Regions from separate parts of the Paenibacillus provencensis genome, predicted to be linked through region 2. Evidence: riboswitches for the same ligand, from Rfam matches in the RefSeq annotation. Region 2 holds a riboswitch; the other holds the start of a gene.
The links. A riboswitch is a leader RNA that binds a small molecule or an ion and turns the genes downstream of it on or off. The one in region 2 is predicted to bind FMN.
Positions count from the first base shown of each region.

Region 1 (4,953 bases), 250 kb from region 2:
CAGGTGGAAACAGGTGATCTGCTGGCAGTATCCTGCACAGGTGCTTATAACTATTCCATGTCTAGCAATTACAACCGGATACGTCGTCCAGCCGTTGTCTTCGTTCAGAACGGTGAAAGTGATCTCGTTGTTCGCCGCGAAAGTCATGAAGATATCGTGCGTAACGATATCATTCCGGCGAGAATCAGCAAACAAACAATTAACAGCTGAATCCATTTTATAACTCATTGAATCAGCTAACATTTTTATTCACTCTCTGCAAGCTGCTGTGTCTAGATCAACGGCTTGGGGGAGTGTTTTTTACATCGGGCTGACATGGTTCCTGCTCAGAAGCCTACGAATAATTGCAAATTGAAGTCAAAGTAGATACAATCAGATAGTGATGCATGAATTAAGGACAAGGCTTATGTACATACCATTGGTCTGCCTTAGAAAATAGTTAAAAGGAAGTGACGCATATGAAAAAAGGAATTATTGAACTTGAAAATGGCGGAACCGTAGAAATCGAATTCCTGCCAGAAGAAGCACCAAATACAGTAGCAAACTTTGAGAAATTGGCTAACAGCGGTTTTTACAACGGTCTTAGCTTTCACCGTGTAATTCCAGGCTTCGTAGCACAAGGCGGATGCCCAGTAGGCAATGGTACAGGCGGCCCTGGTTACTCCATCGATTGTGAAACGGCAACAAACACAACGAAGCATGAAAAAGGCGTACTCTCTATGGCACATGCCGGCAAAAATACAGGCGGAAGCCAGTTCTTCATCGTATATGAGCCGCAGCCGCATTTGGATGGAGTTCATACCGTGTTTGGTAAAGTTGTCAAAGGTATGGAATACATTGATGGCGTGAAGCAAGGCGACAAAATGAAGAGTGTATCCGTATTTGACGCTTAAGTTTAGGCTGCTAGAATTGTTGCAATAGCAAATTACGGCATCCCGCATATTTTATATGTGGGATGTTCTATTACATAGCCGATGGATCTCGAGCCTTGGGTCGTGCAGCTGAATTCGGTTCAGGAGGAAGAATAAATTCTAATAAAAAAGCGCCTGCACGACAGCGGGTGTTAAGCTCAGCTGTTGATTTTTCATAATGGGAATGCTACTATTTTTCTATTACTTCGTTTCATATGCTGTAATCCTTCGGGGCAGGGCGAAATTCCCTACCGGCGGTGATGACTTGAACTCAAGTCTTAGTCCGTGACCCGTTAGCTGGAAGCTATCGGTGGATCTGGTGCAACTCCAGAACCGACAGTATAGTCTGGATGAGAGAAGGAGAATAGGTACATAACAGATGACTCTATTTGTTGGCGTACCCAGCGGAACTTCTGCCTGTGTGTCAGTGATGATGATGCACATGGTTATTTGCCTTACCTTTAACGGTTCAAACCTGAGGTAACGGTAGTGTTCTGCTGCACTTTCTATTAAACTCTCAAGCCCCTTGTCCGGCATTTCGACCGGTTAAGGGCTTTTTTAATGAAATGTTTCTTATTCAATGTCTTTGCTGAAAAGAGGTAAGCATGATGGAAATGATGAATGATGAATTTTACATGTCGCTTGCTCTGGATATGGCAGAAAGAGCGCAGGGGCAAACGGGTATCAATCCAGTTGTCGGCTGTGTCGTCGTGAAGGGTGGACGAATGGTTGGTCTTGGAGCTCATCTGAAAAGGGGTACAGGGCATGCCGAGGTTCATGCCTTGAACATGGCTGGCAGTGAGGCGGAAGGAAGCACCGTTTATGTCACGCTTGAGCCCTGCAGTCACTATGGCAAGACACCTCCATGCAGCGAAAGGCTAATCAGTGAGAAGGTCAAAAGAGTGGTTGTCGCATGCGAAGACCCTAATCCACAGGTAGCAGGCAAGGGATTTGATATGCTTCGCAGACACGGAATCGAAGTCAAAGTCGGTGTACTGAGAGACCGGGCTAGACGGCTCAACGAGAAATTCATCAAATATATTACGACGGGTCTACCCTTTGTAACGCTCAAGACGGCTTCAACATTAGACGGAAAGATCGCAACCAAGAGTGGAGACAGCAAATGGATTTCTAACGAGCAAGCGAGAGAACATATTCATATGCTCAGACATCGTCACCAAGGAATTATGGTCGGGGTGGAGACCGTCATTGCTGACAATCCCGAGTTAACAACCCGGTTATCTATAGATGGGATTAGTCCGATTCGGATCGTTGTGGATTCGAGACTGAGAATCCCTATAGATACCAAGCTGGTTCGTGATGGAAATGCCATGACTTTGATCCTGACGACTGATGAAGCAGCGGCTGAACGTGAGGCGGTGCTGGCAAGTTATGGTGTAGAAGTAATCCGGTGTGGTCCGGGACCGAGGGTCGATCTATTAAGAGCTATGAGCTTGTTAGGTGAAATGGAGATTGGCTCTATATTGCTTGAAGGCGGCGGCACTTTGAACGGCGCAATGCTGGAGGCCAGACTGATCGACCGGCTGCTGATGTTTATTGCACCTAAGATCGTTGGGGGATACGAGACACCAGGCAGCTTCCGATTTGAAGGCGTGGACCGAATGAATGATGCAATTCAATTAAATAAACTTGAAGTCGAGACCATTGGAGATAATATTTGTGTGACAGGTTTACCTGTGTGGCCGTAAGGCTGATTAAGGAGTGAATGCCATGTTTACTGGGCTGATTGAAGAAGTGGGAAGAATTCGCAGCGTTGGCCGTAAAGGGGAAGCAATGGTCCTTGGAATCAGCGCAAAGCGAATCATGGATGATCTTAAGATTGGAGACAGTGTTGCTGTCAACGGAGTATGCTTGACTGCAACATCCATAGAATCCGGCGGCTTCCTGGCTGATGTGATGCCCGAAACTTTTCGTCATACGACCCTTCGTCATTTGGGGAGCGGCAGTCCTGTTAATCTCGAGCGGGCAATGTCAGCGAGTGGCCGTTTTGGAGGACATATTGTACAGGGCCATGTGGATGGAACAGGCAAGATTACTGCGATATCCCGAGACCAGAATGCGGTCGTATTCGAAATTTCACCGGTTAACAGTGATGTATTCCGGTTTATTATTCCGAAAGGCTCCATCACGATTGAAGGAATTAGTTTGACTGTTGTCGATACGACGGCTTCCTCATTTACCGTATCCATCATACCGCATACATTAGGTGAGACGGTGCTTGCTCATCGCAATACAGGGGATATTGTCAATCTCGAGTGCGATATTCTTGGCAAGTACGTGAATCATTTGCTGCAGTATGGACAAGGTGCCTCACCAGCGGACGGAACAGGTGAACAGTCGAAATTAAGCTTTGAATTTCTAAGCTCACACGGATTTAATTGATATAAATGAGCAGTAACAAGGAGGGTGATGACATGGACGAGGAATCCATTTTTCATACAGTAGAAGCAGCACTTCAGGATCTGCAGCAAGGCAAAGTGGTCATCGTCGTTGATGATGAAGACCGTGAGAATGAAGGTGATTTCGTGGCTCTGGCGGATAAAGCTACTCCGGAAGTCATCAATTTTATGATTACAGAGGGCAGAGGACTCGTATGTGTGCCGATTACGCAAGAACGGGCAGAAGAGCTTGACCTTAAACCCATGGTTCACCAAAATACGGATTTTCATGGTACAGCCTTCACCGTGTCCGTCGATCATAAATTAACCACGACTGGAATTTCAGCACATGAACGTTCAATTACGGTCAAAGCACTGATCGACTCGGAAGCTTCCGGAGCGGATTTCAGAAAGCCCGGCCATATGTTTCCACTGATCGCCAAGAAAGGCGGAGTGCTTCGGCGCGCAGGACATACGGAGGCTGCTGTAGATCTTGCCAGAATGAGTGGATCTTATCCTGCAGGTGTGATCTGTGAGATTATAAAGGAAGACGGATCGATGGCCAGACTGCCCGATCTGAAGGAAATTGCAAAGCAGCATGATCTGAAACTTATCAGCATCAAGGACATGATTGCGTATCGCAACGCCAAGGAGAATCTGGTTACTCGTGAGGTTTCGGTGAGAATGCCGACTGATTTTGGCGAGTTTCAAGCGATAGCTTATACGAATGAAGTGGATCACAAAGAGCATGTGGCTCTTGTCAAAGGCACGCTTAATACGGAAGAGCCGGTTCTCGTGCGTGTTCATTCCGAATGTTTGACCGGAGATGTATTCCATTCTCACCGCTGTGACTGCGGTCCGCAGTTCGAAGCTGCCCTGCGTCAGATACATGAGAATGGCAGCGGCGTGCTGCTATATATGCGTCAGGAAGGCCGGGGTATCGGGCTGATTAATAAACTCAAGGCCTATAAGCTGCAGGAGCAGGGACTTGATACGGTGGATGCGAATCTGAAGCTGGGATTCCCTGCTGATCTTCGCGATTACGGAATCGGCGCACAAATTCTCAAAGACTTGGGAATTCGCAAGATTAACCTGCTGACCAACAATCCGCGAAAAATTAAAGGGCTAGAGGGATATGGTCTGGAAGTCGTGTCAAGAATACCGATTCAAATTACAGAAAATAAAGATAATTCATCCTATTTGCATACCAAGCAGTCCAAGCTGGGGCATATGCTGAAATTTGATGATATTGAGCAGAACGAGCAGGAAATCAAATCTTAAGTTAAGAAGGGCAGATGAATAATAATGGCTAACTATTTTGAAGGTAATTTAGTTTCTGAAGGATTAAGATATGGTGTTGTGGTTGGACGTTTCAATGAATTTTTAACGAGCAAGCTGCTGTCCGCTTCCCTGGATGCTTTTAAACGTCATGGTGTACAAGATGATGAGGTTGATGTTGCATGGGTGCCTGGTGCTTTTGAAATTCCCCTGATTGCTCAAAAAATGGCCGAGAGCGGCAAATACGATGCGGTCATTACCCTCGCAACTGTAATCCGTGGCTCTACCACCCATTATGATTATGTTTGTAATGAGATGGCTAAGGGCGTTGCTGCAATTAACTTGAAGACAGGCGTGCCGACCAT
Region 1 covers NZ_JBHTKX010000001.1:491,128-496,080, forward strand. The annotation lists gene lysA (diaminopimelate decarboxylase) at 1-210, shown strand, start outside; gene ACFQ3J_RS02440 (peptidylprolyl isomerase) at 459-893, shown strand; FMN riboswitch at 1,132-1,277, shown strand; gene ribD (bifunctional diaminohydroxyphosphoribosylaminopyrimidine deaminase/5-amino-6-(5-phosphoribosylamino)uracil reductase RibD) at 1,520-2,620, shown strand; gene ribE (riboflavin synthase) at 2,643-3,314, shown strand; gene ACFQ3J_RS02455 (bifunctional 3,4-dihydroxy-2-butanone-4-phosphate synthase/GTP cyclohydrolase II) at 3,347-4,591, shown strand; gene ribH (6,7-dimethyl-8-ribityllumazine synthase) at 4,616-4,953, shown strand, end outside.
Region 1: it holds a riboswitch for FMN, as region 2 does, so the genes downstream of both, ribD (bifunctional diaminohydroxyphosphoribosylaminopyrimidine deaminase/5-amino-6-(5-phosphoribosylamino)uracil reductase RibD) here and ACFQ3J_RS03665 (DMT family transporter) in region 2, are expected to answer to the same signal.

Region 2 (4,953 bases):
AATCTACAAGCTTCTCTGATAAAACTTCACTTACAGGCAATACGTCCCAATCCTCACCTTGATTTATCGTATGATAAACATAAGACCCCTGCAGTGCCCAGCCTTCAGACTCACTGAGAAAAGTAGGATACAAATCCTTGTTCACACCGCTCTGTGAAGGCAGGTTAAACTGGATATGCTCCCAAACGGAGCCTCCATCTGTCGTAAACAAACCGCTGTACTGTACACCGCTGCCTTCCGCACAGCCTAGTGGAAGATACATCTGCTGATGATCTGTATTCAAACTCTCTATTTCGCCTAGAGAATAAGAAGAACAGGATTCGTACAAAGCTGATGACCTGTTGAAATAGGACTCGTTAATAGACCAGGCCTTCCCTGCATTCTTGGTTAAATAGATCTTTGGAGCACCAAGCTCAAGTACGGATACGACACCACGATCACCACTCATGAACTGCATACCCTCGGCATATCCGCGAAGAGGTATTGCGTGATCCGTTTGTTGAAGCGGTGAGCTAGTCATCACTTCAGACCAATTCATCCCGCCATCCAGCGTCGAGAATATTTTTTTCTCCTCTTTGCCGGTACCCGCATTGTCACTTGTCATTAAGAACCCTTCTTTGGCCGAGGCAAAATGAAGCGCGGTTACCTTCTGAGTTTCCTCTAGCGAAGATATCATCCAGCTCTCACCGCCGTCACTCGTGCGTAGTACCACATTGTCGGTTCCGTCAGTCCCGGAACGCACAATCCAGCCATTCATGCCGTCAAGGAAAAATATATCTTCTCCATAAACCGGATTTGTCGCAAATTTTACATTAGATGATGGAGAAATGTTAGTCCACGTCTCCCCATTGTCACGGGTATAGTATAAACGCAGTTCGCTTCTCGTTACTCCCCAAGCTAGACCGCCATAACCATGGATTAATTGAAAGTCCGTTAATCGTGTCTGAATTTGATACTTGTTCACTTCAGCTACTTCATAATTGCTCGGTTCAATAAGCGTAATCGTCTGGCCATCCTCCAGCTGCTCTTCCTTTACAACTACAGGCTGAGCCTCCTCGGGTTCCGAAGATGTACAAGCCGTAAGCGCCAGAGTGAGCATGAGTATACATGCTAGAGCCCGCTTTGTCGTTTCTCGCATGCTATTCCACCTCTTTGTGCCTTGTTAAGGGCTGTCCTCTAAGTTAGACATTATAGCATACTTTGTTTTGAAGGAGAGTCAAAACTGTTACCTGTTCCTGTTTATTCTGTAACAACATTCGCCCTTCTGATATTAACCAGAAGGGCGAATGTTTATTTTCCTATTCAAGTTACTACTTCCTGGTTTGCTTGTCTCCAAGCTCACTGTGACGGTATCCATAGAAGAAATAAATACATAGACCGATGAGAATCCACACGGCAAATCCACCCCAAGTTGAGCCGTCCAGCTGAAGCATCAGCAGCACACAGAATGCTGCACTCAGCAAAGGAAGAAACGGCACCCATGGCACAGAAAATCCTCGTTTAAGATCTGGCCTGGACTTGCGCAGACCAATAACACCTAATGATACGACGGCAAAAGCGAACAGTGTTCCAATAATTGTCAAGCTGGCAAGCTGCTCCAGCGGCAGCAATCCACACAGCAGTGCAATAATGATACCAACCATCCATGTACTGCGGACAGGGGTGTGTCTTTTCTCATCTACTTTGGATAAGAACTTGGGCAGCAGTCCATCCCGGGAAATCGCGAACAAGAGCCTGGTCTGACTAAACAAAAGAACGAGCAGCACCGTTGTAATTCCGACGATCGCTCCAACCGAAATAAGCCCTGCCACAAAGTCTTGTCCTACAAAGCGGAGTGCAAAAGCTACAGGATCTGCAACCCCAAGATTCGTAAAAGGTACCATCCCCGTCAGGACAACGGCGACAAGTGAATACATAATCATACATACAATAAGAGATCCAATGATGCCAATGGGGAGATTACGCTGCGGGTTTTTGACTTCTTCTGCTGCTGTGGCCACCGCATCGAATCCAATATAGGCAAAAAACACAACTGCCGCTCCGCTCATCACCCCTGTAAAACCAAATGGCATGTATGGAGTCCAATTGTCGGGCTTAACATAAAATGCACCGACCAGAATGAAAATGATGATGACTGCAATTTTGACGATGACCATCATTGCATTAAATCTTGCCGTTTCTCTCGCTCCCTGGGTGAGTAATAAACAAATAGCCAATATGATGAGAACGGCCGGCAAATCTATGATTTGTCCCTGCGACAAATTAAAAGCACCAGATATAGCGGTAGGAAGATGTATACCGAAGCCTTCCAGCAGCCCTTGTACATACGCAGACCAACCGCTTGCCACCGATGCGGCAGCAACACCATACTCTAATACCAGTGTCCAGCCCATTAACCATCCGATCACTTCGCCGAATGCAGCATAGCTGTAAGCATAGGCACTTCCGGATACTGTAACCGTGGAAGCCAGTTCAGAATAACACAACGCTGCCAGAATACAGACGATGGCCGCAATAACGAAGGATATCATTAGTGCGGGTCCAGCATGTTCTGCAGCTGCTTGTCCGGTAATTACAAAAATACCGGTACCAATAATTGCACCGACCCCAAGCGATATGAGATCCAGCGCCCCAAGCGTCTTCTTGAGGCCTGTTCCCTTGTTCAGGTCAAAATGCTTCTTGCGAAATAAATCCATAAACTCACTCCTAGATGAATGTTGCAACGCTTTAGTGCAATTGAGCACAAACAATTATTATGTGAAAGTTAGTATGGGTTGTCAACTTTAATCATCGAATTAGAATCATTTGGCTCATGCCTTGCTAACAGATTGCCCCTAGCTAGAATTTTACCCGGAAACAAGAAAAAAGTTGGTTGGTATTACCTGCGAAAAAAAGTATTGCTACGATAGCGCTTACTATATTATTATGTCTGAGTAGGTTACAACTAATTATCTGCTTACTATTTTATACTATCTTAACAAATGAATATTGGATCTTCGGGGTAGGGTGAAAATCCCAATCGGCGGTGACGTTCATGCAAATGAAGAACGAAGCCCGCGACTCGCGTGCTCAGCATTCCTTGAGCACGCGACTGACTTGGTGTAATTCCAAGGCCGACGGTTATAGTCCGGATGAGAGAAGATCACTGATTACATGCTGTTGTTATAATTGAGACGCATGTTTATTTGATCACCCCTGTTGAAAGTGCATAGTTATATGTGCACAATCACGGGGGTTTTTTGACAATCTGAAGATACCATATTCAAATTCTCACTTACGAAGGAGTTTGGATTATGGAACACACGAACAAAAAAGCATCACCTGCGGCGGGCTCAACCGGCTTCTGGCTCGTCGCACTCGGAGCAGCACTATGGGGTATTGGACCCCTGTTCCGTATTCATCTATTGGACTACATGACCTCGACGCAAGTGGTGCTGATTGAGCACCTCCTTGTCTGTCTCGTTGCTGTACCGATTCTATGGATAAACCGATCTGAATTAAAAAGCCTGCGTTTGAAGCATTTATTCGCGCTGCTTGTCATATCCTGGGGCGGTTCTGCACTAGCTACCATTATTTTTACGATGGCCTTGTCGAGCGGTGATCTAAATGCGGTTGTGCTGCTGCAAAAAATGCAGCCGATCTTTGCCATACTGCTCGCAAAGCTGATTCTTAAGGAGACGCTGCCCAAACGATTCGGCTTCTTCTTTACCATCGCAATCCTGGGAACGTATTTGCTTACCTTCGGATTTACAGTCCCTTTTGGATCGAATAATGAATGGATTAAGGTAGGAAGCCTTCTATCTCTACTCGCTGCAGCATTATGGGGTGGATCTACGGTGATGGGACGCTTGCTTCTCGGCCAGGCGCAGTACAAGACGGTGACCTCTCTTCGATATGTACTCGCGCTGCCGTTGCTCCTCGTCATGACCTGGTTAGAAGGAGCAGCGATGAATCTTCCCCAGGCAGGAGCTGCACTAACGAGTATCGGAGTTAACTTGCTGGCACAAGCTTTGCTGCCCGGGCTGCTGAGTCTGCTATTGTACTATAAAGGATTGTCTTCTACCAAAGCATCGATGGCTACCCTTGCCGAGCTCAGCTTCCCGATGATGGGTGTGCTCGTGAACTGGATCGCTTTTGGACAGTTGGTCACTCCTGCTCAGCTCATTGGTTTCGTGCTTATTTGGACATCTTTGTTTATATTCGCGCGTCAGCAGCAACAGAGTAGCGAGCAGCTGGTCTCACACACGACATGAGAACCGATGGAATCAATTTTAGGTGGAAGTTTCACAGATGAGGATATAACGAGTCGGCAAGAGGTTAAAGCTTGACTATATAATTAGAGTCATATTAATGTGTCGCTGTCCATTTGGACGGCGATTTTTTTATATTTGCAGGTTTTCACTTTCCCTCCTATCAGATGGAATTATGCGTTATGATAGAGAGAACGATTAGAAAGGATGATCAATAAGCCTATGACTTCTTTTCCTTATACATCTTATGACGCAGTAGGACTCGCACAGCTGATCAGAGATAAACAAATCTCTCCAGTAGAGCTTGTATCTGCTGCCATTGAAAAAATCAATCAGTTGAATCCTAAGCTTAATGCCGTGGTCCGTACTCGCTACGAAGCTGCACTGCAAGAAGCGCGCGAGGTAAATACACTGGCCCAGCCTTTTGCAGGTGTTCCCATCTTGTTAAAAGACATTTCACAAGCGATCGCCGGCGAGCCTCTTACATCCGGTTCCAAATTATTTGCTGAACACAAGCCACTCTACGATTCTCATTACGTAGCCAAGCTTCGGAGAGCCGGGTTTATTCCGATTGGACACACGAACACCCCGGAATTTGGTCTCAAGAATATTACCGAGCCTAGACTGCACGGCCCTTCAAGAAACCCTTGGAATACAGACCACTCTCCCGGCGGCTCCAGTGGAGGATCGGCTTCAGCCGTTG
Region 2 covers NZ_JBHTKX010000001.1:745,648-750,600, reverse strand. The annotation lists gene ACFQ3J_RS03675 (YCF48-related protein) at 1-1,138, opposite strand, end outside; gene ACFQ3J_RS03670 (amino acid permease) at 1,311-2,696, opposite strand; FMN riboswitch at 2,989-3,147, shown strand; gene ACFQ3J_RS03665 (DMT family transporter) at 3,294-4,253, shown strand; gene ACFQ3J_RS03660 (amidase) at 4,473-4,953, shown strand, end outside.